DNA from 2 places in the Desulfosoma caldarium genome. Region 1 is predicted to be linked to the other one. Evidence: riboswitches for the same ligand, from Rfam matches in the RefSeq annotation. Region 1 holds a riboswitch; the other holds the start of a gene.
The links. A riboswitch is a leader RNA that binds a small molecule or an ion and turns the genes downstream of it on or off. The one in region 1 is predicted to bind fluoride.
Positions count from the first base shown of each region.

Region 2: another riboswitch for fluoride. It lies ahead of EDC27_RS00860 (MutS-related protein); the one in region 1 lies ahead of EDC27_RS15200 (dynamin family protein).

Region 1 covers NZ_RJVA01000016.1:161,942-178,008, reverse strand. The annotation lists partial or broken gene EDC27_RS15205 (cation:proton antiporter) at 1,220-2,392, opposite strand; gene EDC27_RS15200 (dynamin family protein) at 2,429-4,201, opposite strand; fluoride riboswitch at 4,338-4,414, opposite strand; gene EDC27_RS15195 (sulfite exporter TauE/SafE family protein) at 4,534-5,499, opposite strand; gene EDC27_RS15190 (hypothetical protein) at 5,866-6,423, shown strand; gene EDC27_RS15840 (hypothetical protein) at 6,436-6,963, shown strand; partial or broken gene EDC27_RS16970 (IS481 family transposase) at 7,257-7,409, shown strand; gene EDC27_RS15180 (PaaI family thioesterase) at 7,551-7,994, opposite strand; gene EDC27_RS15175 (IS1634 family transposase) at 8,266-9,024, opposite strand; gene EDC27_RS15165 (hypothetical protein) at 9,935-10,228, shown strand; gene EDC27_RS15155 (DUF4405 domain-containing protein) at 10,891-11,235, opposite strand; gene EDC27_RS15150 (metallophosphoesterase) at 11,315-12,433, opposite strand; gene EDC27_RS15145 (hypothetical protein) at 12,438-12,938, opposite strand; gene EDC27_RS15140 (ABC transporter ATP-binding protein) at 12,947-14,794, opposite strand; gene EDC27_RS15135 (ABC transporter ATP-binding protein) at 14,801-16,067, opposite strand, start outside.
Region 2 covers NZ_RJVA01000009.1:40,994-57,060, forward strand. The annotation lists gene EDC27_RS00805 (AAA domain-containing protein) at 1-483, opposite strand, end outside; gene EDC27_RS00810 (cyclic 2,3-diphosphoglycerate synthase) at 1,983-3,314, shown strand; gene EDC27_RS00815 (carbamate kinase) at 3,400-4,344, shown strand; gene EDC27_RS00820 (putative NPN-dependent ornithine cyclodeaminase) at 4,614-5,732, opposite strand; gene EDC27_RS00825 (selenium metabolism-associated LysR family transcriptional regulator) at 6,146-7,060, shown strand; gene yedE (YedE family putative selenium transporter) at 7,393-8,514, shown strand; gene EDC27_RS00835 (sulfurtransferase TusA family protein) at 8,526-8,744, shown strand; gene EDC27_RS00840 (DUF3343 domain-containing protein) at 8,768-9,319, shown strand; gene EDC27_RS00845 (NAD(P)H-hydrate dehydratase) at 9,310-10,197, shown strand; gene selD (selenide, water dikinase SelD) at 10,184-11,233, shown strand; gene EDC27_RS00855 (MutS-related protein) at 11,447-13,027, opposite strand; gene EDC27_RS00860 (MutS-related protein) at 13,027-14,553, opposite strand; fluoride riboswitch at 14,605-14,666, opposite strand; gene EDC27_RS00870 (MFS transporter) at 14,964-16,067, opposite strand, start outside.

The DNA.
Region 1 (16,067 bases):
TCCAATGAAGCTGGAACGCACGGCCCTTGCCCGCGAAACCACCATACCAGCCGGCGTCTGTCCCTGCCAGGCGGCCAACGCTCTTGCGAGGCACCCTATTAGGATTCACGGGCTGGTTGACCACCGCTGGGCAGTGAAGGCAAAGGCGAGACCTGCCGTCTGTTGTGGGCTCCCGCTTTCGCGGGAGTGACCAAGTGATGGGCACGTATAGTGACCCCGCACTGGACTGAACCAGCCATAAGCGTTGAATTTGGTCCGCAAAAGGGCGTGTGTGATGGAAGAAAGAGTGGTCAAGCCGGTCCGAGTGCAGAGATGGACGGCCAATCGTCAAAGGGAGATGGTGCTGGAAATTCTCAAAAATCACAAAACCATAGTGGATATGGCACGCGAGCACAATGTCAAATGGACAACCCCTAACGCTGGTCAAATGCCTGCGAAAATCCACTTGCGACCACATGGAACCCCGACGATCTCTGGCGCATCTGAATGCATGCACCGACGAACGGCCGAATTTCCTGGCAATCGGCATGGATGCCTCGGATCGGGGTAGGCCCCTGTGCCTGCCCCAATCATGGGCAGCCACAAGGGCTGCCCCTACGTTGGGGTGGCTGAATGCGGGGTTCATTCAAATGTTGGTGCGGAATGTCGTCTAAATGTTGTTGCCGAATGGCGTACAGATGTCGCTGCCGAATGGGGTGCAGCGGTTCATAAGGATCTCAACCCGTCGATATGGGCACGGGGTGAAAATGTCGCGTGCCCTGATGACCACCACCCCCTGCCTGCCTTTTGCGCACGCCCATCCATACCGGGACACTACGTGATCCGGACAGATAAGCCTCGAGTAGCGCGGTCACCATAAAGCACATTTTGGTCTTGATTCCTTGGGGTCATTACACCCCCTTGAGCGCTACCAATCGTAGAGAACTTCCCAGTGTTCTTGAAAGGAGGGATCCGCCTGACTGTAGCGATAGCTCATGGTCTTTCCGGTCCCGGGACCCTTGGCGCTGTCCTCTTTCCAAAAACGAACCACGATGGCCGGCATTTTTCCATCCGGGAAACCGAGACCGCGAAGGTGAGCCGGCACCGGAATCCACGTTTCTTTTTCTTCGATGATTTTCCAGACCGTTCCGTAACGCTTGCTGCGCACCCGCTCGCCGACGCGTGGAAGATCCAGCTTGGCACGAAGCGCCTTGAACTGATAGGGGCTCACATCTCCCTTTTCCAAGCACTTGTCGCCCAGCAGCATGACGCCGATGGCTCCCAGCGGGGCGGTCAAAAGAATGGATAGGACCGCCACGGCCAGGATCAATTCCCCCGAAGCCACTCCGGCGGCCATGGGCACAGCCCCGATGGCCGCCTGCACCGTCGCCTTGGGAATATAAGCCACGACGCAGAAGAGTTTCTCTTTTCGGTTCAGCGGCGTGCCCAACAGGGAAATCCATGTGCCCACGCTTCGAAAAATGAGCCCCACAAAGATGACCGCCGTTCCGGCCAGGCCCGCCTTCCAGGCCACATGAATGTTCACCTGCGCTCCCACCAACACGAACAGCAGCAGTTCCGCAAAGACCCAAAGCTTCTTAAGCTTTTGGGAAATCAGATGGGCGATGGGTTCGGCCTTTTCCAGAATCACAAACCCGATGGCCATCACACCCAAAAGGCTGGCCACCGGCACCCAATGTTCCACGGCCGACTCCAACCAGGTCAAGACAATGGAGACTCCTAGAACCATCAAGGTGCGTTTTGGAGGTTTCCAGTCGTAGGCGGTAAAAAGCTTGTAGAGGAGGTAACCGGGAACAGCCCCGACGAGAATGCCCAGCACAATGGAAATGGGAATTTCGGCGAGTTTTGCCCAGATGTTCACCTCGCCACCGCCGTACATGCCAAGGAAAATGGTGAACAAAACGATGACAAAGACGTCATCCACCGAAGAGGCGCCGAGAATGAGCGTCGGCACACCTTTCTTCGCCCCGAGGCCTCGATCCATATAGTCAATCATTAAGGGCACGACGACGGCCGGAGAAACGGCGCTCAGGATGGCTCCCAGAATCGCCGCTTCCAAGAGACTGATGCCCAACCATTTCGGCGCCACCAGCATGACACCCAGAATTTCGAAGACGGCCGGGACAGCGCTCATGGTTAAAGCGGCCCGCCCCACGCGGTTCAAAGTATCCCGATGCAATTCAAAACCAGCTCGAAGCAGGATGACAATGAGGGCGATCTTTCGAAAATCCGCCGAGACCTGCATTATTTCGGGGCGCATGAGACCCAAAACGTAGGGTCCCGCAAGAACCCCAACAAACAACATGCCCACCAGACCCGGAAGCTTGATTTTCCTAAAAACGTAATCCGCGAGCAGACCCAGAACGATGATCAGAGCCAAACTGATGGCCACGACAAACCCTCCTGCAACAACAACGTCCACCAAGCCTTAGGCGACTTCCAGCGCAATTTCCTCCAAGTCCGTTTTGACTCTGAGAATGCTTTGCATGGCTTCATGAAGCATTAGCTTTTTCTTGTCCCGCTCGGCTGATTCAGCCTTTTTGAGAACCACGGCCTTGTCCAAAGCATCTTGAATGCCCTTGGCCGTGGCATCGATCTTGGCGTTCAAATTCCAACGAAACTCCAAAAAACTCTCCTGCAAACGGCGCATGAAGTCGGCACGAACCCGCCCGCAGTTGGCATCGATGCGTTCCGGGAGTTTTTTCATCAAGTCAGCGAGGACTTTTTTCTGGGAAAAGCTTTTGGGCAAGATCTTGCGGGAAAAGAAATCGACGGCCCCGGCGATGTCAAAAAAGCGGGGAGGATCACCGAGCAGGTAATAAAAACGGCTGTCCGCACGAAGGGATTCATCCGATTGTATCGTTTGAAACGGAATATCAAATAGCTTGGCGGAAGCCTCAATGAGTCGGTCGATGACCTGATTCGTGCGGTCCGAGTACTGTCGGGACACGCGGGCAAATTCTTCATTGAGGGCCTTTTCTTGGCGCACAATCCAATCATCAAAGGTGTGGATGATGCCCTGACTCAGACAGTCTTCCATCTTTTCTACGTATTGCGATATGGGAATATGTTGATGCTTTTCCCCTTCATCCTGCAATTGTTTCACGAGTTCGGGCAGACGCTCTTTTTGAAGCTCTTTCAGTTCACGATCCAGCCAATCCATAATCCGCTTGATTTCCGCCTCAAAATAATACCCGTTTTCTTCGCGCTCTCGTTGAATTTTTCGTAGCTCTTTGTGAAACAAGGCAATTTTTTGTTCCAGGTCCTCGAGCGGCATTTCGATGGCTTTCTGCTCAAGCTTGGCAGAAAACTCCAGATCATTAAGGATTTTTCGGGCCGACTGCAGCCCGGACTGCAAAAGGACACGGCCTTTTTCCTGGGTGAGAAATTGTGTGAGGACATCTTCCAGCTGAGGGAAGTAACTTTGAGCGATCTTGGCCTCGTCGCCTTTGGCACGGCCTTCCAACGCCAATTTGGCAGAAAGAGGCAGAATGCGGACTTCATCCTCCTTCAACGTGTCTTTCAAAATCTGTTGAGAAAACGCTAGGGACTCCTCGCGGTCTTCAGGGGCCACCACGTCGATCTTGTTCTGGATGAAAAAGATTTTCGTAACGTACTGACATACATCGCGCAAAAAGGCCAATTCCGATCGGCTGAGAGGGGGATCGGCCGTGAAAAGGAAAAGGGCTGCATCCACCTGGGGCAGGAAGTCGTAGGTGGCCTGGGTGTTGGTTTCGAAAATGGAGCCCACCCCGGGTGTGTCGATCAAATGGACGCCACCCCGAAGGGTGTCGGCGGGATAAGAGATTTCCACTCGGTCAACCCCCTTGACGTTGTCGGGATTCCCTCTTTCCGTCACGTAGTCCGCCAAAGCTTTTCGAGGAATGGTGCGGGTCGTTCCGTCCTTGAATCGAACGCAGATTTTCTCTTCGGGACCGTAGTGAATCATGGTGACGATAGACGTCAAGGGAACAACCGCCGTGGGAAGAAGATTATCCTTGAGAACGGCATTGATGAGGGTGCTCTTGCCTCTCTTGAATTCGCCAAGGACCACCAGATAAAAGGCGCTCTGGCGAATCTTATCGTACAGCACGTTGATTCGGTCCGTGATGGCCGCGTTGAGGTTTATCGTGGTGAGCTGCTGAATATCATCCAGCGCTTTGAGAAGCTTGGCCTGTGTTTTTCGGTAATGCTCCAGCATTGGGTCTCCCTCCCGGGTCCGGCATTAAAAGAAAACCCCATCCGCAGTCGGGTGGGGTTTTTGTTCAACGCGAAGCGCCACTTGCGCCCCACCCGAAAGTCTCTAGGCAGCGGGCATCGCACCCGTTTGCTTCGAGCTCCCTGGAGAAGTCATCATCCCCACACATGGGCGGAGTGCGAGGCGGTTCAGGCAGACTTCATTGCCTCTGTGTTAGCATGTCCATTGTACTGCAAACGTTAGCAAACCCCGTTTCTTACTGTCAAGGATGCTCATCAGGGAATCGGCCGGCCCATGCCGTTCCAGAGCACGCGGCCTTGGAATCCCCAAGCCCTTCACGAATAGCCGAAAAACGCCGCCACATACTTCACGGCCGTGAAAAGGATAATGCCCGCAAGCATCCACTTGATGGCCCGTGCCGGCACATACTTCTGGCAGCGCGCACCCAGATACATGCCGGCCATGCCTCCAAACCCAAACAGCACACCCAAAAGCCAGTCCGGCGCGACGGACATATTCGGATGAAAGGGGGCTATGCCTTGATAAAAGGCCACGCCCGCCACGGAGGTGACAAAAGTCCCCATGAGGGCGGCGCCGGCCACGGTGTAAACGGGCAACCCGAAGAACGTGACAAAAAATGGCGCAATAATGGCCCCACCCCCAATGCCGTAGATGCCGCCCACAATGCCGACAATGAAGGCCAGCGCAAAGATCCCCCAAAAGGGGGTGTCGTAGACCTCTTCGTAAAAGGTGTAGCCCAAGCGCCGCATATTGAAGTGGGTCACCTTGACCTTAGGAAGCGCCTCGGCCGTTCCTTGTCCGGCCTGAGCCCCTTGCGCTCGATGACGGCGCACCATCTCCCGAAATTTTTTTTCGGCATCGGCCTTTGTGTGGGCCCCCGCTTTGTTCTTATGCAAATCCTGGACCATGCGCAACCCGATGTAGAGGAGCACGGCGGCGGCAAACAATTTGAAATGCTTGGGATTGGGAAGATAGGATACCCGGACGATGGCTCCAATAAACACTCCGGGCAAGGTGCCCGCAACCACGGCCCAGGTGAGAGGCCACACCATGCGGCCTTCTTTCCAGTACCGGTACACGCCGCTGGGAATGGCAACGATGTTAAACAATTGGTTGGTGGCACTCACCGACGGATCCGTATAGCCCAAAACGGACATCTGAAAGGGAAGCAACAGAAAGGCTCCGGACACTCCACCCATGGACGTGAAAAAGGAAATCACAAAGGCCACCAGCGGCGGTATCCAGGGCGCCACCTCAATGCCCGCCGTGCGAAAAACCAACATTCCCCCCGTTATGAAAAGCTTCCTATGACCTAAACTGAGCGATTTAAGCGAAAAAATCCCACCTACACCTAATGGGCTAATTACGTAGTATAATGAACTTGTTTGAAAGATCCCATACCGCGCGAATGTAACCCACAAGGTGGGAACTTCACAATGGGACGTACCATAACCGCGACAAAAGGCAAACCAAGAATTGACGGCGTTGAGGTGCCCCCCCGATACGCTTACAGGCCGCGGCGGTTTGATTTTGTTTGTTCGCTATCTTGGCAACATCCATATTTTTTAGCAGATCGATACTTTCTTTGGCTCCATGCGTCGTCGCCGCAAGGGGCAGCCGATCACCGAGATTTTCAAGCAGCTGCTATGTTTTTTATGGACGGCACGAGCCGGCACCTGGTTGACTTCGATGCCCTGGCCAAGGACGCGGGCTTTGCCGCCGCCATCGAGTGTGAGTCGGGTCGCATGCTTTCCTCCCACGCCGTCAAACGGTTCTTCTGCTCTTTTTGGTGGCCGCGCATTGACTTGTACCGGCACCTTTTGCAGCGGTTGTTTTTGTGGCGTCTTAAACTGCAAGAGCCCGATCTGATTGTTTTGGGCATGGACACCATGGTCATGGACAACGACGAGGCCCGGGGAGGCCACGGCGTCAAGCCCACCTACAAGCGTGTCAAAGGATTTCAGCCGCTGCAGATGACATGGCAAAATGACATCATCGATGCGGTCTTTCGTCGCGGAGATGCCCACAGCAACAACGGCAAGAGGGTGGAGCGAATGGTACGCCACATGGTGGCCAGAATCCGCAAGCCCAATCGAGCTGACGTGGCTATCATCGTTCGCATGGGCAGCGAACTTTTTGACCAAAAGCTTTTCGAGGCTTTTGAAAATTTGCTCATTGGCGACATCTGTGGCGGCAAGCAGTAAAAGAAGGAATTTGTGGCCCAAAGCCAGAGGAACCAGGCCGCCTGGGGCCGCTACAAGCAAGGGAGCCAGGTCTGGCAATACCTGGAGCTTGGCACAAGGTGCGGTCGGTGGAAGTCGTTTCATCGAGCCCTGTTTTGGCGTCTGCTGTATCAAGATGCCCATATGGTGCTGCCTTTTGCCCGGCCCGACACGGTGGTGGTCACCAACCTGGGTATGGGACAGGCCATCCATACGGCGCTCACCAAGGCTGGATACGCTCAATGGCTTCAAGGGCAAGGGTTCATCGCCGGTGACCACGGCCGAGGCAGTGAGGAGCTGGTGCATCGAGCGCTGAAGGATTTCGGCCTCTGCCTTTCAAGCGCTTTGCCCCCAATGCCACCTTCTTCGACACGATGCTGGTGGCCTTTTTTCTCGACGCGAGCTTCAAGCAAGACGTCTACGCACCGGTCGCCGAGCCCGTTTGCTATGCCACCACGCTGCGCCGTAGCGTGGTGGACATGGCCGCCAAGATCGTGCGTCGCGGCCGCCGTGTGGTGCTGAAAGTGACGACGGCAACCTTTGAGGCTCTCCATTTCGAGAGGCTTTGGTACAAAAGCGGGGCGCCCCCCAGATATTACTAGGGGTCAGGAACGTGCACCACCGAAGAAATCACCTACAAGTGGAGAGGCGTCTCCAAAATCGCGTAAATCTGACGACATACTAAACATCAGGGCTCATTCACAAAAAAAATTGCCCAGTCAGTAGCTCAAAGATAGCCATCGGAGTGCCAAAATCGACACTTCGATGTTCAGGGAAACGATCGTCGCCTCTATCTTGCTCCAAAATCGCTCAAATTAGGTAATCACCACATCCCCCAGAAAAATCTTGGCCATATAACCCCAATTCAGGCACTTAAAAATTGGGTCCAAAAACAACCTCAACTTTTTGTGAAATCGGTTCATGACTTCGCGGGACCTGACACCCCGAACCGTTCCAGTGCAAAATGACCCTCGCAAGGTCCACAAGTGCTTTTCCGGACGCTTTTTGATCCCTTTTCATTTTGCCCGTTTCCAAGCGAACCTTTTATGACTATGCCCCTTCAAGGCCCCTCGTGCCCCTCTTCTGCCAGCTTCTGGTCCACTGGGAATTTACAAGGTCACAGCCCGGATTTGATAAAGGCCGGAAATAGAGGCAACGGCATCGCCCTCGGCATCCCGAACATCCGCGTGCACCGTAAAGTCGGCCTTGCCGTGGGTGTCCAGATCCCGCTGAATACGCTGAATCTCATTCTGAGAAAGCCCCACTTCAATGAACGCGTCGGTTCGGACAGGTTTTCGATACCGAATGGTCATTTCCTTGGCCAAGGGAAAATATTTTTGAGGATCGAAGGTGCCGTAGCACAAGGCTCCGCCGGGAATTTCCGCCAGGGTAAAGAGCGCTCCCGCATACATGGTGCCCACATGGTTTTGGTTGCCGTCAAAGGGCATGCGCAGCTTCACGTAGCCGGGAGACAGTTCCAGAACCTTCAAACCGGATCGCTCCACAAAAGGAATCGCCGTTTCAATCATTCGCCGAATGTCATCCATGACCATGGTCAAACCTCCTCAAGCGTGAATCAAGAGTTAGGCGTCGTGTAGACGGTCAAAGGAGAAAGGGCTGGGAGTGCCCGGGGATGTGGTGTCCTTGGGTTCCATCTTGCTCTCCTGTGGTGATGTCCTGAACGCCGATAGCCATGTTCTTCGTCAACTCCTTTGCGTACTTTAGCCTGAAGTTTCAGAATGTGGAAATTGCAAGTCCTTATTGTTGCGGATACTTTCTAAAAGTCCCAGAGCCCTTACTGGACACATCAGATTTTCAACCCGATCAGTTTAAAAGCCTTCTGCTGCAGGACGGTGGCAATGTTGTTTTCTCGAAACTTGGAGCGTTTTTCAACCTTGGCTTGACCAGGTTTTTAGAAATCGTTGCCAGGTCCTTGAGCAAAGTTCTGAAACTGTGGGCCGGCAGATGCTCCTTTGTGCGCTTCGACAGGGCTTTTTGTTGCGCAGAGGGAGACCCTTGAGCTAGCTCGACCACGGAGTCCCGTTGCGCCTCTGCGGCAACAGGGTCATCGTCATCAAAGAGAATCGGGCTCAACGCCCGGCACGTATGCCACTCCAGGTCATAGGCCAGCATACACAGGAAGACATGAGCCCGATCCCTGTGCTCCAGGCGATGATGGATCGGACGGACCTTTAAATCGACCGCCTTGGAGCATCGAAACGCACGCTCCACCGCAGAAAGCCCTTTGTAGGACTTCACCGCCCCCTCAGCATCAAGTTTTTCTGGAGGCAAGCTGGTCCGAATGACATAGATGCCATCCAATGCCGCCTCCTTGGCAATATGGTCTTTTTTGAGTTGGTAAGAAAAGCCGGTTTCGCCGATGCTAAGATGAAAATGTTTCGCCATTTTGAATTTGTTCATGACTTTTCCCACCTTGAGAGCAATTCTGGCCTTGCCTTTAAGGGCGCGTTTCTCTCTTTGGGTGGCCGGTAGAATCTTGTCGAGTTCCTTCTGCGTCGCTACGAGCAGCTCTTGGCGTTTGCGGAAACGTTCAGCTGCCAAAAGCGGGTTTCTGCATACAATCAGCCTTTCGCTCGGGAAAGCAGGGTCCGTAATCTCCGCGAGATTGCGCTCACTAAAGAGAGAGGGCTGAAGCGAGCCACAGTCAACCAGTTTTCGGATTTAACTCGCGGGCAACGCTGTAATTCGATCAAGACCCTCAACAGGTTTAATGTCCTTGCGTAGACGAGCCTTGGTTAGAAGTCCTCGCTCCCCCAAAAAAACGACCGGCTCCGGTCCAAACCGGCCTCTGATTTTTGTCCTTTGGGATTGGAGCGTGGAAGGATATCTCCCGTATTGCCTGCAAACACCTCTACTGCCATAGGACAACCACTAGATGCGGTCTTTCGTCGCGGAGATGCCCATAACAACAACGGCAATACGGTGGAGCGAATGCTACGCCATGTGGTGGCCAGAATCCGCACGCCCAATCGAGCCGACGTGGCTATCATTGTTCGCATGGACAGCGAACTTTTTGACCAAAAGCTTTTCGAGGCTTTTAAAAATTTGCTCATTGGCGACATCTGTGGCGGCAAGCTGTATAAGAAGGAATTTTGGCCCAAAGCCAGAGGAACCAGGCCGCCTGGGGCCGCTACAAGCAAGGGAGCCAGGTCTGGCAATACCTGGAGCTTGGCACAAGGTGCGGTCGGTGGAAGTCGTTTCGTCGAGCCCTGCTTTGCCGTCCGCTGTATCAAGATGCCCATATGGTGCTGCCTTTTGCCCGGCCTGACACGGTGGTGGTCACCAACCTGGGTATGGGACAGGCCATCCATACGGCGCTCACCAAGGCTGGACATGGTCATTGGCTTCAAGGGCAAGGGATCCTCGCCGGTTACCACGGCCGAGGCACTGAGGAGCTGGTGCATCGAGCGCTGAAGGATTTCGGCCTCTGCCTTTCAAGCGCTTTGCCCCCAATGCCGCCTTCTACGACACGATGCTGGTGGCCTTTCTTCTCGACGCGAGCTTCAAGCAAGACGTCTGCGCGCCGGTGGTCGAGCCCGTTAGCTATGCCACCACGCTGCGCCGTAGGGTGATGGACATGGCCGCCAAGATCGTGCATCACGGCCGCCCTGTGGTGCTGAAAGTGACGACGGCAACCTTTGAGGCCCTCCATTTCGACAGGCTTTGGTACAAAAGCGGGGCGCCGCCCAGATATTGCTGGGGGGAAGGGAAGTCCAGCACCGAAGAAATTACTTACAAGTGGAGAGGTGTCCCCAAAATCGCGTAAATTTGACGACATACTAAACATCAGGGCTCATTCACAAAAAAAATTGCCCAGTCAGTAGCTCAAAGATGGCCATCGGAGTGCCAAAATCGACACTTCGATGGTCAGGGAAACGATCGTGGCCTCTATCTTGCTCCAAAATCGCTCAAATTAGGTATGAGAAAAAATCTTTTGCACAATACCCTATACGTCCTGCATTGAATGGTCAAGGAACGTATTCCGGGGATGCTCCCTGGGGGGACGAAACAGAGCGAGGTCTGTGCGGCGAGACCGTTACGACCTTGTCACTTCACGATGAAAGCCGCTGAAGGCTTTTTTGAATCAGCGGGCATGCCTTCTTGAGGGGGCGGTTCTCCGGCCTGCGAACGCAGCCGACACACGTGCGCTGTCGCAAAAGTGTCCAGTCCTGTCAAACGATAAACCGATGGAACAAAAGTTGTCGTCTTTTTTGCTGCCGGTTTTTCAGACCTGCACGGGGTTTTATGGGCGATATTTTTCTGGGGGATCTTGATTGTCAAAAAGAAAAGAGTCCGGCCAATCATGCGGCGCCCTGGTTGGCCCGTGCCACAATCACCGAGGCCACATCCTGTCCTTGTTGTTTCGAGCCTGCTGTCTGAATGACAACGTCACCGTGTCGCAGCGAGTGGCATGCCGGACTTCATAACTTAGCGGGAAACAATCCAACCCACAAAAATTATCGGTACCCACACGGCACTCAGCACCAACAAGGCTTTGACCCATTTGTCCTGAAAGTAACGTTTGGAAGACTGGACCACCCAATTCCAGTTCAGGAGAAGATGCGCCACGGTCAGCACGATGAAAAGGATGCCCAGTGTGCCGTGAAGGTCGGCCCAACCGTGGCGAGAAAGTCCTAGAAAACTGGGAGGGGATCCTATGGCTCGAGCTCCGGTGGGAATGACAAATTTAAGCAGCAAGCCGAGGATGACCAGAGCCGTCAGGTTCACATAAAGCAAGGCGCCCACAAAATACATGTATCGGTTCTTGTCCACGGTCTCATCCTCCTTTTTTTCAGGCTTTGCAGTGAGGGGGCGGCCGCTTTCTCATTCAAGCAGGGCCTTGCAGCCCCCATCATTCCCTTCGAACGAACTCCAGCACGGTGATTTCCGGTGGCGCCAGTAACCGCATGGGAGGACCCCAGGTCCCCGTGCCTCGACTGGTGTGCAGCGCGGATCCCTTTTCCAGTTCGTAAGTCCCGTTGAAGAAAGGATACATCAGGGCCACGAACAGAGTGAACGGAAAAATTTGGCCCCGATGCGTGTGCCCGGACAATTGTAGGTCAAAGAGGCCGAGGGTCTCTGGGCAGATTTGAGGCCTGTGCTTGAGGTAGAGGGTCAAAAGGCCGTTGGCGGCGGATTGAAGGAGGCGGGATTCGGTTTCGGGGCGGTCTTTCCAAGAGTCGTCCACGCCCACCACATTGACGAGGCCCGCCAGAGTGGTGGCCTCGTCCCTGAGCAGCACAAAGCCGGCACGCCGTGTCCAGTCCATGGCATCTTGCAAGCCCACGTAGTATTCATGGTTTCCCACGATGGCCACTTTTCCCAGGGGCGGCTGAAGGTCTTGCCACAAGGGAAGCAGTGGTTCCAGGGCATGGGTTCGGCCATCCACCAAATCCCCTGTGGACACCACGAGATCCGGCGCAATGTGACGCAACGTTCGAACAATCCGTTCCGAGAGGGCCTGACGACCGTTGAGGCCCAAGTGCACGTCGGAAATCTGCGCCACCACCAGCCGAGGCACATGGGGTGGAAGCTTGTCCGTGTGCAGCCGCACGCGTTCGATGCGCACGTCATGGGCTTCCCACGCGGCGTACAAGCTGACCACGGCTGCGACCAGAATCACGCCCAGAGCCGTTGGTTTGCCTGAAAGCCCGGCCGTTCCCAGTCCCGAAAAGCGGTGAAGTAGCCACAAAAGACCATTGACGGCGCCCACAAGAAGTGAGAGCCAAAAAGCCAGGAACAGAAAGCCCATCCAGGGATAGCCCACATAGGCCACAAGGCGCGCAGGAACTTCCCACCCCGTCCGCTCCAGGACGCGGCACAGGATGGGGGCAAGCACCATGAAAGCGCAAAAAACCAGAAAGGCCGCCCACCAGCCTTGGCGGCCCTCAAAAAGGCCATGCACGCGGTAAAGAAACACCGCATGCATGGTGCTGTAGACGGTGAGAAAGACGAGTAGAAAGGTCTTCATGACATCAGTCGCCCGCTCGCTTCTTGGCCAATTCTTCCGGGCTCATGGTCCAAAACGGCGTGCCGTCCTTCGTGAGCCGCACCTTGAATTCAAAGTGGTCCCCTTTTTTGACCTTGGAGGCGATGAAGACTTCCTGATCGTTGATGTCGGCCCAGCAGCCCGTCACCTTGACCTTGTCGCCAACTCGAATGCCCATGGTCTGGGGATCGATGAACCAGCGCGGCCCCAGATGCACCAAAACATTATCGCCGTCCTTCTCCTTGACCATCAGGGCCACACCGGGACTCATGCCCTTCAAAGGGGTCACTTCCTGAATCTTCGTCACCGTGCCCTTGAACTTGTCCAGTTCCTGAGCATTGTAGAAACGATCATATGTCCCCCCTTTTTCCCAGCCTCCCATCGGCCCCGCAGCGGGTTGAGCTGAAGAAAGACAGGCCGTGGCGAAGATCATGCCCGACATAACGCCAATCCAGGTCAAGATATGCGGCTTTTTAGCAGCCATCATACGCTCCTTTACTCTGAGGGTGAAAACTCGTGAAAAGGCCCAGAGGCATCGTCTTTCATGGGCCTTGCGCAGGCCGAATCGCCTTGAATCAGCCTGGCGTAATGCCCATGACGTTGAAGCAGATCCTCGGGCTGCCCCCATTCCACCACGCGGCCTTCTTCCAGCACAAGGATTCGCGTAGCTTTTTGCACCGTGGACAGCCGGTGGGCAATCACAATGGCGGTCCTGCCCGCCAGCACGGTTTCCATGGCCGCTTCCATGTCCCGTTCTGTGGAGGAATCCACATTGGATGTGGCTTCGTCAAGGATAAGAATCTTGGGGTCTCGTGCCAAGACGCGGGCAAAGGCGAGCAGCTGCTTCTGGCCTGCGGAAAGATCCATGCCCCCGGGGCCGATGCGCGTGTTCAACCCTTCGGGAAGACGGCTAATCAAGGCCGCCAACTGAGCATGGTGCACGATGCGATCCAGCGTCTCGGAGTCCAGCGAAAGATCCAGGCAGATGTTTTCTCGAAGTGTTCCCGGCACAAGGAACACGTCCTGCAACACCAGTCCGATCTGACGGCGCAGCCACGTAAGGTCCAAGACCTTGAGATCGTGGCCGTCCAAGAGAATTCGACCGGCCGTCGGTTCATAGAATCGTTCCAGCAAATGGATCAGCGTGGTCTTGCCGGCACCCGTGGGGCCGAGGACGGCTAAGGTTTCGCCGGCATTGACATGAAAGGAGACGTCCTTGAGCACGAGGCGGTCGGGATCATAGCCGAAGGAGATGCGATCAAAAGTGAGGGCGCCGCTCACGCGGGGCAGGGTTTTGGCGCCGGTAGGATTCGGGATGGACCGTGGCGTGTCCAGCAGTTCAAAGATTCTTTCGGCGGAAGCCAAAGCGGACTGCACAATGGAATATTTTTGCGACAGTTCTCTAAGCGGCTGAAAGCACAGGCGCACATAGGACAAAAAGGCAATTAGAGTTCCCAAAGACATGGAACCTTCCACGATGCCTCGACCGCCGAACCAGATCATGAGCGCCACCGCGCTGGAATGGACCACTTCTATGAAGGGCATGAAGAGGCCGAAAAGATGAATTTGGCGAAAGGCGGCCCATCGATGCGCTTCATTGAGGCTTTCAAAACGGGCGGCCGTGTCCTGTTCCCTTTGAAATACCTGAATGATGTACAGGCCGCTCAGAACTTCCTGCAAGAAGGCGTTGAGGCTGGCCAGGCGCGTTCGCAGATTCCGAAAGGATTCACGGGCCAGCCGGCTGAACCACAGGGTGACCACCAGGACGACGGGAATTATCGTGCATAGCCATGTTGTCAAGCGCCAGTCCATCCAAAACAGAATGGCCAGGATACCGAAGAGTTGAAGGAAGTCGTTGAACACCGTCACCACGACCGATGTCATGGCCTCATGCATGTTTTGTATATCGTTCGTCAGGCGCGTCACCAGTTTGCCCACGGGGTTTCGGTTGAAAAAAGCCACATCCAGATGGACCACATGGTGAAAGAGGCGTTGTCGGAGTCCGTGCATGACCTGTTGGCCGGTCCATTCCAGGAGGACCACTTGGAAAAAGTTGCCCACGAACCCTGCGGCCATAAGACCCACAAAAATCCAGGCAAGATGACGCAATCCTTCCACGCGCGACGCCAAGGGCAAAGCGTCCTGCGTGATGAAGCGGTCCACTCCCACGCGCACCACATAGGGAATGGCCAAACCTGCAGCGGAAATGCTCATGGAAAGCAGGGCCGCTCCGAAAATGGGTTTCCAAAAGGGCCGAAGAATTCCCCAAAGGCGTTTCCAGAGTTTCAGATCCCGAACACGTCCCAGTTGAGCTTCTTCAAAGTATCCGTAACCGTAATGCATGGCGCTTCACCGCGCACACGACATGCGGGTCTGGTGTTGGTGAATCGTTCGATAAAATGGGTTGCGTTGCAGCAGGTCGTGATGGGAGCCGGAATCCACGATACGGCCGTTGTCCATAACCAGGAGTCTGTGGGCGTCCGCAAGCTGGGCGATTCGGTGGGAGATGATCAAGCAGGTCTTACCCTGGCAGCGCTTTGCCAATTCCTTGAGGATTCTTTGTTCCGTTTCGGTGTCCACCGCGGAAAGGGCATCGTCGATGATCAGGATGGGCCGATCCAGCAAAAGGGCTCGGGCCAACGCAATCCGCTGGCGCTGGCCTCCGGATAGGCGCACACCCTTTTCTCCCAAGCGTGTTTCATAGCCCGAGGCCATCGCGACAATTTCATCGTGAATGACCGCCGCTCGCGCCACCGCCTGAATCTCTTCCAGGGTCGCGTCGGGCTTCCCAAAGGCGATATTAGCAGCCACCGTATCGGAAAAAAGCACCCCTTCCTGCGGCACGTAGGCCATGAGCGACCTTAGGTCGGCGATGCCCAGGTCGTTCACGTCGCAGCCGTTCACGGTGTAAGCGCCTCGAGGCACGGGGTAAAGACGCGTCAGAATGGCGCACAGAGTGGACTTGCCCGCGCCCGTCGGTCCCACAAGGCCCGTGATGCCAGGGGTAAGGGTAACGGAACAATCCTGAAGCGCCGGAGTTTCCATGGCGGGGTACGCAAAGGTGCAGCCGTGAAGCTGAAGGGTAAAAGGCGCTGTCGGAAGGCGAACGGGGCGCGGCGGATCTTCCAAAGCCGCCCGGTCCGCAAGAAGCTCCTGAATGCGTTGCAGGCTCGTCAGACCCCGTTGGAACAGATTGGCCACCCATCCGAAAGCCATCATGGGCCATGTAAGCAGGTGCAGGTAAGCCATGAACGCCACGAAATCACCCGCAGTCAGGGCCTGGTGCATGGTCAGAAGGCCGCCGAAATAGAGGACGAGGAGCACGCTGGCGTTGCTGACCAGGCCGGCGAAGGGGAAAAGGGTCCCTTCCACTATGGCCGCCCGCAGGTTGTGGTGCACATAGGCACGACCCAGCGCATCAAATCGCGCCGTTTGCGACTCTTCTTGATTATACGCCTTGAACAAGCGAATGGATGTGAGCGTGGTGCGCGCGCATTCGGTGAGTTCGGAAAACTTTTCCTGAACCTTCACAAAGCGCGCATGCAGCCGGCCCGATAAGGATCGCGTGGCCAGGGCCAGAAAGGGGAGGGGAGCAACGGCGACGGCCGTCAATGTT
Region 2 (16,067 bases), on a different contig from region 1:
GGCATCCTGTACCTCAGGGTGATCCTCGAGGCGCCGGACCTCTGGAACTTTCTCAGTCAATCTGCGGCGATCTTCGGCGGGTGCATTGGGATCTAAGCTCCCTTTTTCGTCGAGGACGGTGATCTGCGGATTAAGACAGTCAAGAAGGTTCTCCGAGCTCCTATCCAGGTAGTCCTCCGGGCTGTTCTGAAATTTCTGGGGAACCCAGTCCCTAAGCACTATAGGCAGCGATGGAAACGCCGGCTTGGGCTTCTTTTGAACTTGGAGCCACAACTCGGGGACATCCTCCGGCTTGTCTGCGATAAATGCCGACCTGCATGCATCCTTCCACGATTGAGGCAGGTCGCGAGGAAGGTCAGCGAGCCACAGGAGCTTGTCGCCGTTGCCGTAAGCCGTAACACGCTTCCGGCGAAGGGTAGCTGTCTCCCTCAGGAACTCAAGAAGAGCGACCGACTTTGCTTCCGTGTTTGCCAGGTCCAACATGCTATCCTCTCATGCTGTCTAACCGCACCGAGATCGGCCGCGCCGCCGCAGCCGGCGTAGGCTGGAGCGAGCCGTTAACCTCGCCAGCTCCAAAATCGTCCGAATCCACAATTTCAGGTGTGGTAGACGCTCTTTATCGTCCCCCATAGCAGTTAGTCATCTACGCCTAAGCAGAAACCGGTTCATCGATCTCTCATCGACGCGCCGTCTTTCCAAGTGACACAAGTGATTTTTGACGCCTTTCCGATGAAATTTGTTTGGCGAATCTCTAATGATCTCACACTATCTGAGAGGAGCAGTGAGCGATTTGTTGTCAACTTAGAACGCCTCAAACACCACTCCCGCCAGCAACGCTTCAAGGCTCTAAGCCGCAATCAAATTAACTTTTGAACCTAACTCGTGATCTCTCATACGGGAATGGCTTCACCAACTGTAACGAATTCTACTTCTGGGCGCAAGGCTCTCTAGGGTACTTCGTCTACTCTTGGTTGAAACACTCGTTCCAAGCGTGAAGCCTATCTAATCAGATTAAATAGCCCGACATCCTCTTCGAATACTACCAAAACATCTGGATCGCTGGATTGAATTCATTCCCCGCGAACCCAAGGCCCAAAGACCTAACCTCTTCTGACATTTTAACCTAAAGGTAATTCAGGCTTGAGTGTCTTAAGGGTCGTTAGATAGCGCTCTACAAACATCAAGTTTATCATGTGTACACCTCCCTATCTCAGTGGGAAGCAGGCTAACAATGGTTACATGATTACCCCATAATACCTTTTCACGACGGAGGACGTGACGATAAAGGAAAAGCAAGAAGAACCTCCCCCTTTCGCTTTCGTGCGCGCCTTTTTTCATCACGGACGTTTCTGTAATAGAGGGTCGATCGACCCATCTTCAGGTATTGCGCCGCTTCAATGACTGTCGGCCACTTAGTTGCCATCCATCGCCGATTCAAGCCCGTGCACGGGTCGGTGAAGGTACATCGATTAGGACGGGTTATTGTCTCACGTTCTTGCTTTAAAAAGAACGGCTTTGTCAAGCCTGGGTTCTGGATTTTGCGCAGGCCCCGGGGTGATTATTCGGTGGACACCTTGCGACGGTCTTGGGCGACCATCCAAAGCACCGGGCTCATGGGCTGATTGTGGGGTTCAGTCAAGGGCAGGGGCCGACCCTCCACCGGCAACAAGCGGATTCGTCGCAACATGACCGAAGAAGCCCATGGAGCTTTCGGCAGGGGATCGGTGGGTCCTGTTCAAGGATTGACTGCGCCATGGGGATCACGCGGCCCGGATGGTCATGGACAACGTTGCGGGGAGATGGCCATGACGCCTTCACATGGCGGGACGGGGAGGTGTTTTGAGGCAAAGGGCATAGAAAGGTTCGTGGTGAAAATGAGCCCGGGTTTGTCCCTGCTTGCTTTAATGCACGTTTGGCCTGAAAAAGTAAAAAACTTCGGTTAGGATGATACACGGTTCCTGAAACGGTTAGGAGAGGATGACATGGTGGAAAAGGTCATAATTATGGGGGCCGCCGGGCGGGATTTTCACAATTTTAACATTTACTTTCGCGGCAATCCTCGGTACCGCGTCGTGGCTTTTACCGCGGCGCAAATTCCGGACATCGAAGGACGCCATTACCCCCCGGAACTGGCAGGACCCGAATACCCTGCGGGCATCCCCATTTATGCCGAGGAAGACTTGGCGGCGCTCATTCGCGAGCATCGCATCGATCTGGTGGCCTTTTCCTACAGCGACGTGCCCCACGTGGAGGTCATGCACAAGGCGTCGCTGGTTATGGCCGAAGGGGCCGATTTCATCCTGATCGGCGCCACCTACACGATGCTGCGCTCCACCAAGCCCGTCATCGCCGTGTGCGCCGTGCGCACCGGGTGCGGTAAGTCCCAAACGACCCGCAAGGTGTGCGAAATCCTTCGATCCCGCAATGTGCGCGTGGTGGCCGTGCGCCATCCCATGCCCTACGGCGATCTTCGGTCCCAAGTGGTGCAGCGGTTCGCCCGCTACGAGGATTTCGACCGCTTCCGGTGCACCATCGAAGAACGTGAAGAATACGAACCCCTGGTGGAACAGGGCATTACGGTCTACGCCGGGGTGGATTACAAAAAGATTCTCGAAGAAGCGGAAAAGGAAGCGGACGTCATCGTCTGGGACGGAGGAAACAACGACACGCCCTTTTACTTTCCCGACGTCCACATCGTTTTGCTGGACCCACACCGTCCCGGCCATGAACGGCTCTATTACCCCGGGGAGACAAACCTTCGCATGGCGCACATCGCCATCATCAACAAGGTGGACACGGCGTCCGCCGAAGGCATCGAGCTGGTGCGGCAAAACATTCAGGACATCGCCCCCACGGCCGACGTTCTTTTGGCCGAATCGCCCGTGATCGTTTCCGATCCTGAAAATATTCGCAACAAGCGCATCGCCGTGGTGGAAGACGGCCCGACCCTCACCCACGGGGAAATGCCCACCGGAGCCGGCATGATTGCAGCCCGAAAGTATGAAGCCGCCTGCGTTGTGGACCCCAAGCCTTACGCCCGAGGAACTCTTCGAGATACCTACGCCCGTTACCCGCATATCGGACCGGTAGTGCCCGCCATGGGCTACAGCCCACGGCAAATCGCCGATCTTCAAGAAACCCTCAATGCCGTACCCTGCGACCTGGTCCTCTTTGCCACGCCCATTCAGCTCACTCGCGTCGTCTCCCTCAAGCACCCCACCGTGCGCGTGCGCTACGAATACCGCGATCACGGCCGTCCCACTCTGGAAGAGGCCCTCATGCGCCGTCTTCCAAAAATCTTTGGCCGCCATTAAGGCCCAACGAGTTCAAAGAGTCTTGAGACATTCGAAATGCTCTCTTGAGAGCCGCCTTTTGCCATTCCCAAGGACAGGAGAAACCGTGAACCCCGTCTTGACCCCACCTAAACCCGTGCTGCTCGTGGCCCTGGGCGGCAACGCCCTCATTCGCAAAGGGCAAAAGGGAACGATTGACGAACAATTTGCCAATCTTCGCGTGCCCATGCGCCAGATCGCCCAACTCACGGCATCCTTTCGCATCATCATCACCCACGGCAACGGCCCTCAGGTGGGCAACCTCATGCTGCAGCAGGAATGCTGCTCGGACGTGCCCCGCTTGCCCCTGGAAATCCTCGTGGCCCAAACCCAAGGACAAATCGGCTACATGATCGAATCCACCCTGGACAGCGAACTCATGGCCCTGGGCATCGTCACGCAAAAGTGCCTGGTGAGTCTCATCAGTTACGTGGTCGTGGATCCCCAGGACCCTGCCTTTGCCGATCCATCCAAACCCGTGGGTCCTGTATACCCGGAAGAGTTGGTTCCGTCGCTGCCCTTTCCCGTAAAAAAAACGCCTAAAGGCTACCGTCGCGTGGTGGCGTCCCCCAAGCCCTTGACCATTGTGGAACAGAAGGAAATTCGGCACCTCATCGCCATGGACTTTGTGGTCATTTGCTGCGGCGGAGGGGGCATTCCCGTGATACGTGAGGGGCGAGGCTTTTGCGGCGTGGACGCCGTCATTGACAAGGACCTGGCCAGCGCCAAGCTGGCCCGCCAGGTGGGGGTGGACATCTTTTGCATCGCGACCGATGTGCCAGGCGTGAATCTGGATTACGGCACACCTGGGCAACGCTTGCTGACGCGCCTTTCTGTGGACGACGCCCAACAGTTCCTCGCCCAGGGACAGTTTCCTCCAGGATCCATGGGTCCAAAGGTGGAAGCCGCCATCGAATTCGTTCGCGCCACAGGAAAACGGGCCGCCATCGGTCCCATCGAAGACATCGCGGGAACGGTTGCCGGCACTCAGGGTACGCAGCTAACCCTGTAACCTTGACGCGCACCTTTGTCCTTGCAGGCGCCGCTTGACACCCCCCCGCAGTGCACCTGAACCATCGGCGATCTCAAGACCGGGAATTTGCGGGCCACGCCGAAGCCGCGCACACCGCGAGGTGACCGTGTGCCGGCAAAGACAGCCTTGTGACAGCGGGGCCGACCGCCATACGGGATCGCGCCATGTAACGGAAGATATTCAAACGCTGCAAGCCTCGATGTGACATCGCGCCTTTCGGCAATTTCCCAAGACCCTCGCGGGACATTTCATTTCGGTGAGGTGGCTCGTTCCTCCCGGCGCCTCAGGCCCCTTTCCACCGTCACCACAAAGTCCTGCACGTTGGTCAGAAGCGACCGGGCCGTGAGAGAACCCCGGTTGGCCAGTTTTTGCACGGCGAATTCGGACATGTCCACGGTGTAGAAAAAGACGGGCCGCACCGTGCCGTCCTCCAACACCCGATACGACGGCGCCATGTTCCCCGTGGCGATGGCGTGCAGCTGCGTCGCCAGGGCCACAATGGTGGTCGCCCGCCGCACCACGGCTCTCATGCGGTCTTGCGCCGCGTACACATCGGCCACAACTTCCGGAAGCGGGCCGTCGTCTCGAATGGATCCGGCCAGAATCACCGAAATGCCGCGCTTCCAGGCCGCGTGCATGACGCCGTTCGTCACCAGACCCTGCCGCATGGCGGCTTCGAGGGATCCCACGGCCCGCACACGGTTGATGGCATCCAAATGATGATAATGACCCAAAGGCACCAGGCGCTTGGCATAGATTTCTTGCCCCAAAGCGGTGTCAAACATGGCCGCTTCCACATCGTGGACCGCCAAAGCGTTGCCTGCCAGCAGGGCGTGCACGTAACCTCGGTCGATCAGAGCACAAAAGGCGTCGCGAGCGTCCCGGTCAAAAACCAGTGCCGGTCCCAAGACCCACACGATTCGGCCATGATCCCGTTCATAGCTCAAAAGATCGTAGAATTCGTCATAGTCGATGGAAAAAGACGTCTCACGCGTCAGCCGCGTACGAAAACTGAACTTGTCCCCTCGACCCTCCTCATCACAAAAGGCCTCCGCATGCACATAGATGCCATCCTCGCCGTTTTCTCCTCGGCCCAACGCCACCCGATCCCCCACCTGCAGCCGCCGGAATTCCACGGCTTCCAGTTGCCCTTCAGGCCGCTGCACCACGACACAGTCCATGCGCGATTCCCGAAGCAGTTCCCAGCGCCCGGGAGCCACATGGAAATATTCAGGAAAGATGGATGTGGCATGATAGCCTTCGGGAGCCACCCCGGCACGTTCTACGACGGCAAATCGCACCAAAGGCGCATCCCTCAGTGGAGGCGAAGAAAAATCCGGGGGCGTGTACGTCGGAAACCAAAACATGGGCACCTCCTGCACTGCGCGAAATACAAAGGTTCAGATCCACGGCTTGATGTTGTCTAGCACGGGCGTCGGGAAACCTCAACGGCACGCCCCCCACTCTCCGGGCGACATTCCCGCCGCTTCTAGAAACAAGCCTGTGGATGGATGGGATGATTTTTCCAATCCGGGTTCTCCCCAAACCCCTCGCAATTCAAAAAAACCCGGCCCTTTGGGGCCAAAAGCCTACGGGACCCGCAGCAGCACACCTCTTGGCGATTCGGCACCCCCTTTCCGCCATCCTCAAGAATCGAAACCTCAAGGGCCGAAAGCTGCAATAGGCTTTTTTAATGGCCCGATTGACAAAACGGCGCTTCCTCTATAGATTCCGCGCATTCTATGTATTGAAGACATGAATGGCTTGCGGAGCCTTGATCATGGACATTCGCCGATTGGAAGTTTTCTGCCGTGTCGTGGAACTGGGCAGCTTCACCAAAGCCGCCGAGGCCGTGCTTTTGTCACAGCCGACCATTAGCGAACACATCAAGACCCTAGAAGAGATGGTGGGAGAACGGCTTGTGGACCGGCTAGGCCGGGAAGTCGCCCCTACCCCGGCGGGAAAAATTCTTTATCGCTACGCCAAGAAGATCATTCAGATCAAGGAAGAGGCCGTGCAAGCCATGGCAGCGTACCGAGGGGATCTGGCCGGGACGGTGCACGTGGGCGCCAGCACGATTCCGGGCAACTATATCCTTCCCCGGCTCATCGGATCGTTCAAACAACACCACCCGGCGGTCCAGATCAGCGTCTTCATTGGAGCCACCAAAGAGGTGGCCGAAGCCGTCGCCGACGGAAAACAGGAATTGGGCCTGGTGGGATCTCAGTGGAAAGATCGGCGTTTGAGTTTCGAGCGCATCTTCGCCGACGAACTGGTCTTGGCCGTGCCCCGAAACCATCCTTGGGCTTCGTTGCCATCGATCCCTGTGGAGCGGCTGGCCGAGGAACCCTTCATAGCACGGCACCGAGGTTCTGGAACGCGCATGGTCACTTATGAAATTCTGGAAAAGGCGGGGTTCGACACGAGCCGGCTCCGCGTCGTCGCCGAAATGAGCACCACCGAAGCCGTGCGCCAAAGCATCAAGGCAGGAATCGGCATCTCCATCCTTTCCCGCCAGGCCGTGGCCGAAGATGCAGCCCACGGCAGCGTCCGTCTCGTGGCCATCGATGGCGTCACCTTTCACCGGGCCTTTTACCTGGTCAAGCGCCGAGGTCGAGAACCGTCGCCGGTCAGCGAAGCGTTGGAACGGCACCTTAAGGCGCACAATGACCATCCTTTTCCAGAAAAGTTCTAAGGAACCTGGTCGAAAAAGGTTCTTCTTGGCCCTTAGAAATTTCTGCTCAGAAAGCGCCGTCCAAAGGTTCCCGACGGCCGCGATGCCCCGAGCCATGCCTTTTCTCGATACGCCATCAAGAATCTCGTAAGCACGGTTTCTTCATAGACCCATTTCAAAGATTATCTCGAGAAAATAACCCAAAACAGTGTTCTCAGACGCATTGAATTTCTCTATCTACTTTTCATGAAGTATGTGCCTTTCCTATTTGTTTTTCCCTTTTCATTTTTCCTATTTTTGCCGCGAAAAGGTATCGGAAATCACCGTGAGGGGCTCCAGATTTCTTAAACACACTGCGAAGGTGGCAAAAGGAGAAAGCATCGATGGCTGTGAAAAATGTTTTTGCGTCGCGATGGGGTGTGGTTCTCGTGGGAGCAGTGATCGGAATTTTGGCGCCGGTGCTTCAAAAGTTAGGGAATCCAGGCAACATGGGCATTTGTGTGGCCTGCATGGAACGGGATATGGCCGGAGCGTTGGGGCTGCATCGTGCTCAAGTGGTTCAGTACCTGAGGCCCGAAATCATCGGCTTTGTTCTGGGATCCCTGGTGGCCGCTTACCTTTTCAAAGAATTTCGGCCTCGAGCGGGTTCGGCGCCCATTGTGCGCTTCGTGCTCGGGGTTTTTGCCATGATTGGCGCCCTGGTCTTTTTGGGATGCCCGTGGCGAGCCATGCTGCGCCTTGCCGGTGGGGACGGCAATGCCATTCTAGGCCTTGCGGGTCTGGCCTTTGGTGTCTGGATTGGCACCCTCTTTTTGAAATCCGGCTACACACTCGGGCGCACTCAATCGACCTCCGCCACTGTGGGCTGGATTCTTCCCCTAATCATGCTGGGTTTTTTGGTTTTGCTTGTCCTTTTTCCTCAGGTGCCCGGAGAACCCAAAAGTGGCGTGCTTTTCTACAGTGTCAAAGGGCCGGGCGCTATGCACGCTCCTGTGGCCGTCTCTCTCGGCATTGGCCTTTTGGTGGGCTTTTTGGCCCAAAGAAGCCGGTTCTGCACCATGGGCGCCCTGCGGGATCTCATCTTGTTTCGATCCACGCACCTTTTCGGCGGCTTTGTGAGCCTCATCCTTTTTGCTTTTTTAACCAACCTTCTTTTGGGACAGTTCAAGGCGGGGTTCGTGGGCCAGCCCGTGGCCCATACGCAGCATTTTTGGAACTTCGCAGGCATGGCTCTGGCCGGCTTGGCCTTTGCCCTGGCCGGCGGGTGCCCGGGACGTCAGCTCTTTTTGGCCGGCGAAGGTGATGGGGATGCCGCCGTGTTTGTCATAGGCATGCTGGTGGGAGCAGCCTTTTCCCATAACTTCGGATTGGCCAGTTCGCCCCAGGGCATCGGGCCACACGGTATGGCTGCCGTTATTGTGGGCTTTGCCGTATGTCTGTGGATCGGCTTGACCCTGCGAAAGAAGACGGTTTAAGGAGGAAAGATATGGCCACGACGGTGGATGCCAGAGGATTTTCATGCCCGCAGCCCGTGCTCATGACCTTGCAAGCCATCAAGGCGACGCAGCCTGGGGAACTGGTCGTGCTTGTGGACACCGACACGTCCAAGGAAAATGTGATGCGCGCCGCTCAGAGCCAAGGCTATGTGGTGAAAGACGTGAGCCAGGAAGGCGAAGGGTATCGCATTCATATTCAGCGGGGTTGATAACCCGAGAGGCTAACGAATTCATGCTGGGTTTTTTGAAAAAGCTCGTTTTCAAAAAGTCCAAAAAGCCTCAAGGGCCTTTGACCGATCGCGGGCTTCTGGTTTTTGAAAACACCAGCGAAGTCATTCAGGCGGAAAAGCACCTTCGATCCCGCGGCTTCCCCGTGACCGTCAAAGGCCCTCCACCGGAAATTCAAAAGGGATGCGATCTGGTGATTGAGTTTCCCCTTATGGAAAAACTCACCCTCGAACGGGTTCTTGCGGCAGCCGGTCTGCCTCCACTGGCCGTCGTGCCCGTGACCGCCCCGCTTCTGGAACCCGTCAACCTTTTTCACACCAAAGACTACGGCGCTTACCTCATGGTGCGGGCGGCCAACATGAAAATCACCGTGGACAAAAACTCCTGGCGCATCGTGAACATTTCCGGCGGAGGTTGCCCGGATGTGCCCTATCTTGCCGACGCCCTCGTGGGAAAAACCCTGTTTGAGGCGCCTCAGCCCCGGGACCTAGGGCACACCCTGTGCGGTTACGCTCTTCAGTTGGCCTATGAGGAACTTCGGCGCCAATGCTTCTGATCGTCGGAACGGTCCCCAATCCTTCCCTGCCCTTGGTGCACGGCTCGGTGCGTCTGGAAAACGACGCACTTCGTGTCGAAAACCATCGGCTGCCCATCGGCCGAGGCACACCGGCGCTGGCTGCCGCGGCCGCCGTCATACGGCGTCGACGTGGCGGCGAGGAGGTTTTCGTCCTCCTTGCCGGAGACATTGGCCGAGGGGACGGCAGTCGTGCCGTCTATGAGTACCTGGTCAAGAACCTCCGTGTCCTTTCCGTGGATGTTTTGGTTTTTCACTATCTTCAACCCGACGTGGACTGGCACAACAAGGTGCTCTTTGCCGTCGACGATATGCCACGGCGCCCTCGACTCATCGCCGATGCCGGCTACATGTATGCGGCCAAAATGAGTGGGCAGGCAGCAGCCTACGACATCTTCACACCGGATAAGGGGGAATTGGCCTTTCTTGCCGATGAAAAGGCGCCCCACCCCTTTTATACGCGCGGGTTTTTATTGCACGATCACCACTCGGTCGAGGACCTGGTGCACCGCGCCTACACGCATGGAGATGCGGCGCGATGGCTCGTGGTCAAAGGGGAGACGGACCATATTGCCGATTCGGGGCGCATCGTGGCCAACGTGACAGAACCGATCTGGGAACCCATGGAAGCCATCGGCGGCACCGGGGATACTCTGACGGGAATTCTTGCGGCCCTGTGTGCCTCGGGACACGATTTCCTTGACGCTTGCCTCCTGGCTGCTTTAACAAACCGATGGGCTGGACATATTGCACGACCCACGCCCGCAACGCAGATCGCGCAACTCGTGGGTGTTCTTCCCGAAGCCCTGACTGAAGCCCAAAAGGCCATGAAAGGGGAAACCAAGCGTGGCGAAAGATGACGTCGTTCGATTGACCGAAACCGTCACAGGGGCAGGTTGAGCGTCCAAACTGGCTCCGGGGGACCTGGACCGAGCTTTGTGCGGCATGCGTTTTCCCACGGATGAGCACGTCCTGGTGGGATTGGACCGCGCGGACGATGCCGGCGTCTACAAGGTGTCCGACGACCTGGCCCTGATTCAGACGGTGGATTTTTTTACACCCATTGTGGATGACCCCTACTGGTTCGGGCAAATCGCCGCCGCCAATGCTCTGAGCGACGTCTATGCCATGGGAGGCGTGCCCAAAACCGCCATGAACCTGGTGGCCTTTCCTGCCAAAGACATGGGGCTGGAAATCCTTCGAGCCATTATTCAGGGAGGGATCGACAAATTGACGGAAGCCGCCGTGGTGCTCATCGGCGGTCATAGCATCGAAGACAAAGAACTGAAATACGGCCTTTCGGTGACAGGATTCGTTCACCCCCAACGGGTTTTGGTTAAAAAAACGCTGGAACCGGACGATCGCCTTCTTCTGACCAAGCCCCTGGGCACGGGCATCATCAACACGGCCATCAAGGCGAACCTAGCTTCGCCGGCCATCACCGACCAAGTCACCCGCCTCATGGCCACGCTGAATCGCCGCGCTTCGGAAATCATGCTTCGCTTTGATATTCACGCCTGCACGGACGTCACCGGATTCGGGCTGCTCGGGCACCTGGCCGAAATGGTCGAAGGTTCCGGACGCAGCGTGGTGCTGGAGGCTAACCAGGTGCCGATTTTACCGGAGGCCGAGGATTTTGCTTCCATGGGGCTCATTCCGGCCGGAGCTCACAAGAACCGGGAATTTCGTCAATCCATCGTGGTCTTTGATCCCCAGGTGCCCCTCGCCCTTCAGGACATCCTCTTTGACCCGCAAACCTCAGGGGGACTGCTCATCAGCGCCGCACCCACCCACGCAACGGCACTCCTTCAGGCCCTGCACGACCAAGGCATTCCCGCCGCCGTCATCGGGCACGTGGTCAACGATCCCGCCGAACGCATCCACGTCACCCCATAACGGCCTATTTGAAAACGGGTCCATGGCTTAATTTTCGGGAAGGCCATCGGGCGCGGCACGCAGGCGCCCGCTTCGGCGCCCGAAAGCATCGCGGCGCGAGCAAAGTGAGCGCCTTTGGCCAGCGCGTGTTGGGCGGCAACTTCGAGAGATGGGCACGCTCACGTGAAAAGGCGGTCACACTCATCGTGAGTGCGAATCCAAAGCCACATAACCCTATCTGCGCAGATCCACCATGGCCTCACTGCGGGCCGTACCATGGTAATCCTCATCGTTGGTGTCCTTGCGGGAAACCACCTCAGGCCCGAAAATCTTGCCATACAAGTCGATTCCGTAACCGGTCTCAAGCGGTCTCGCTTCCTTGAGCCTGAATGTGCGGGTTCCATCGGGCAGCCTCTCGGCGCGCAGGAAAACGGTGCTGTCTTCTGCCCTTTCGTAAAAGTAACGGGCAAACTCTTGCAAGAAGGTGACATAGGATACCTTGACGTTCTTTTCGAGTAGGGCGCGAACAATTTGTCTGGCAATCTCCGAGCCTTCGCGTTCGTTGGTGGCGGCAAAGGACTCGTTAAACAGGATCAGAGCGTTTGGCTTGAGGTGGTTAACGATGGCGCTCATACGCTTCAGTTCTTCTTCGAACTTGCCGCTCTCCATGGTTTTGTCTTCCTCTCGCCTGAAGTGGGAGAACAAGCCCGTGCACAAGTTGGCCGAGAACGATTCGGCGGCGACGAACATGCCGCTCTGCATCATCAATTGGGCCAGACCGACGCTGCGCAAGAAGGTGGTTTTGCCGCCCCGGTTTGGGCCGGTGATGACCATCAGCGACTTCCCGTTGGCGGAGATATCGTTGCCGACCATCCCCTTGCCCATGGTCAACGCCAGGGCGGGATCGTAGAGACCGGTGCACGAAAAGCGCCGCTCATTCGCGGGAGCGGGCTGGGGAAAGGCAACGGGCTCCCCCAAAGCCGTCAGCTGGTCGTAAAGATTCAGACAGCCCATGTAAAAGGCCAGTTCCCACCGCAGCACGTTGAAGAAACTCTCCACATGTTCGGCGGCCTGGGCAACGGCATTGGCTGCCCGGGCAACGCCCCGATCGCGCAATTCGCCCAGGATGCGTGCCCCCGTGTCGTCGCGAGGATGCAGGGAATAAGAATAGCTCGCCGATCGCGAGGGAAGGATGCGCTGAAACCACCTTCGCTTTGAATCGCGGGGGGTGCAGAGCGTGTGATCGAATATTTCGTTGCCCTTTCCCAGTTGAGCGCGGAGCAAGACACCCTGGGGAAAGCGGAGCATTCGAATGTGCCGCTGGACGATGGTCAGGTATTCGTCGTTGAGTTCCTGCCGAATCATGGCAAAGAACCGGAGAAATCCACGCGACTTAAATGTCGTGGCATTCTCCTCGGCGATCTGCCGCAAGCGATGCAGCAAGTCCAGAGAAGCATCCAGCACCCCCCGGGCACTGCTCAGGATGGAACTGGGGCTGCAATGGCGCGGGGAAATCCACAACCAGTGGTCGCGCTTTCGCTCCAGGAATTCCAAGGGAATTTGGTAGATCTGCCTGGCGACACCACGGTGTGATAGGCAGTCTCGTAGAATCTCCTGGCGGTAGGTGATGGTGCCGATATCGTTCAGGCCGGATAAGACGACCTGCCGTCCGACTTGAAATAAGAACTTATCCCCCTGGGCCATGGCCCCGAATAGTGTGTTCAAGGCCAGGTCTTGCGTCAAGCTTTCCGCGTTGGGCGGTAATGGCTGCGCGACATCGAAATCCCGGTCAGGGTAGAGCAAAAAGACTTTCATCATCGGACCCTCTCCTTGATCTGTTCGTAAGTCAGGTTGTGTTTGCGAGCCAGTGAGAGGGCATAGGCCAAGCCGTCGGCAGGTCGCCGCACGATCTTGAAGGTGCGCGTGCTGGGGTCATGGGAATCCACCAACGCCACCATGCTGACGGTCTTCTCGCTCAGAGAAGCCAATTCATCCAGGAAGGTCACCCAAACGCCCAGGACATCCAAATCCATCAGCCGGCCCATGATTTCCTTGCTCAGAAAGAGCGCGTCCTGAACGGTTGTGGAAGAGAAGATTTCATTCAGAATAATAATGCTGTCTGGAGTGGCCCGAACGAGGATGTCGCGAATGCGGATCAGGTCGTCCTCTAGCTTCCCTCGCAAATGACGGATGTCTTCCTTCCTTTCGAAATGAGTAAAGATGTGGTCAAAGACAAAGAGGCGTGCCTTTCGAGCTGGAACAGGACATCCGAGGCTGGCCAGATAGTGCAATTGCCCAAACATACGGGCGAAGGTGGTTTTGCCCCCCTGATTAGGCCCCGTGACGACGAGGATGCGCTCCGGACCCTGGAGGGAGAAATCGTTGAGCACGATGGCCTGGTCGCTGTCACGCCGAGCATGGGCCAGGGCCAGGTCGAAACCATCGTGGACGTATGTCTCCTTGCCTGTGGCATGGAGTTCGGGGTAACAAAAAGGCAGCCCCTGGCGTTTCAGGTCGGCGATAAAGTCCAGGTAGGCCACATAAAATTGAATCTCGCGGTCAAAGGCCTGGATGGTCTCGTCGAGAAACGGAATGTGCTGCCGACAGAACTGATCCAGCGCGGCAAAGGGTTCGGGGTATAACCTGGCGACGAATTCGAGGATTTTGGCCTCAATGTGACTCATGCCGGATCTTTCCGGAACCTTAGTCAGGTAGTCTCGGGCGTCACTTTGTTTGAACTTCTCGAAGGTTTTCTCCACTTCCGAACTATATTCTCCTTCGCCTTCGTATCGCTTCACTCTGAACTTTCCGCTCTGGATGATCACGCAGTATCGAACCTCGGCGAGAGCCTCTTTGACGTGTTGGCTCTCTGTCGCCAGGGAACGGAAAGCGGGTGATTGAATATAATGCTTCAGATAGTCCCGAAAGGCTGCCAGACCTTGTGATCTCAAGGGGACATGGGTCAGATGACGCGCCAGCTTCGTGACCGTGTCACAATAGACCCTTGCCGCTTCTAGGATCCACCCCTTTTTGTGATAGTCAAAGTCCAGCTCTTCCGCCATGGCCAGATAGCGGCGAACAAGGCTCATTTTTTCCGCACTTGCTTTGATGCCTTCCATGACGGTTTCATTTTCCAGGTCCTGCATCACCACCTGCCTATAGCGGATCGTTTCCGTATCACGGAGGGGGAACCAGAAAAACGGATTCAGGTTGTACTCCTGTTTTGGCTCGGTGATGGCACCAATGACGTGATCCAGGTTCAGGTCGGGGAAGAAATCGGGCTGTTTGGTTGGTTCAAATGGGGGGCCATCTTTGTCACGAAGAATGCTGTTGAAAACCATGATCCTTGTCCTATGGCACATCCGAAAAAAAAGCCTCCACAGAGAATTCCCTTCTCCGTAGAGGCTATCAGCCAGCATGGCGGTTCAGGGTGAGCCTCATCACCTAAATCAATTGTTTTTATTTATTTTCATCTTGTTTTCCGCGGGTGTCAAATCGTTTCTCTTTTCTTCTAAGCGGTTCATGTTTTCACTGTTGGCGTCTTCGCCGCCCAACGGCCGGGTTCAGCCGCACGCGGATCGTGACGGCTGGAAGCGGTTGTTGACCGCTGCTTTGCTTTGGTGATTGGACATTTTGTCTATCACGAATATTTTGACTCATTGCGAAGGTCGACACTCCACAACTAAGCGTCAACTCTGACATCTTGAGAGAGCCATTGGTGTAAGGCCGTCTTCTCGCAGTATGGATCGGGTCATTTGCGAAGTTGCTTGCCAACCACAAAGAACAACGGCACCGAGGCAAGCTGCATCACGACCGAAAAGGTGATGAGCGCGGGCAATGACAGATCGTACAGAATCCCCATCAACGCGCTGCCTAAAAACCAGAACACTCCAAAGCCTGTATTGAAAATTCCATAAGCCGAACCACGTCGTTCTCGTGAGACCATATCCGCAATGGCCGCGCGCAGGATGGATTCTTGTGCGCCCATGCCGACGCCCCATATGGCCATGCCGACCACGGCCAAACGGAAACCGCCCAAGAACACCAGGGGCGCGAAAAATGCCGAGATCAGCGAAACGATCATCAGAATTTGAATGCCAATGCGGTCAAACCAGCGACCAAACAACAGCGCTGCCAGCGCGTCCACCCCCATCGCAATGGCGTAAAGGAGTGGAATCCATGTGTCGGGCACAGACGATGTTTTCCCAAAATGATAGGCGATCAGGGGAAAGTCCACGTAGCCCACCGCCACCAGAGCGACGGCGGCAAGATAAATCCAGTAGGCTCGGGGAAATCCTTGCGCCTGCAACTGGGGTGCTGTCGGTTCCAAATCTTGTGGGTGCGGGTAGAGCCACCGGGCCATGAGCAACACGGATAGGGCGAGTATGGCGGGGATCGCGAGAGCCGCGAACGCAGCGGGGTAACTGTTTTGCCTCGCCATCACCACCGTGACGATGATGGGGCCGGCAACGGCGCCGACTTGATCCATGGCTTCGTGCAGCCCAAAGCCCCAGCCACGCCCCGTAGCCTTGGTCGCGTACGAAAGCATTGCATCACGTGCCGGGGTGCGGAGGGCCTTTCCCATTCGCTCGGTAATCAAGAGTGCAGCGGCCAATTCCCACTGACCAGCCAACGCCAATAGGGGTACGGCGAGCAAATTGAGCGCATACCCGACCAACGTCATTGCCCAATAGCGGCGCGTACGGTCGCTCAAATATCCCGATACCAGGCGCAACCCGTATCCGACGAGTTCTCCAAAGCCCGCCACAAACCCTACGACCGTTCCACTTGCGCCCAACAATGCGAGATAGGGACCCGAGATGCTCCGTGCGCCTTCATACGTTGCGTCAGCGAA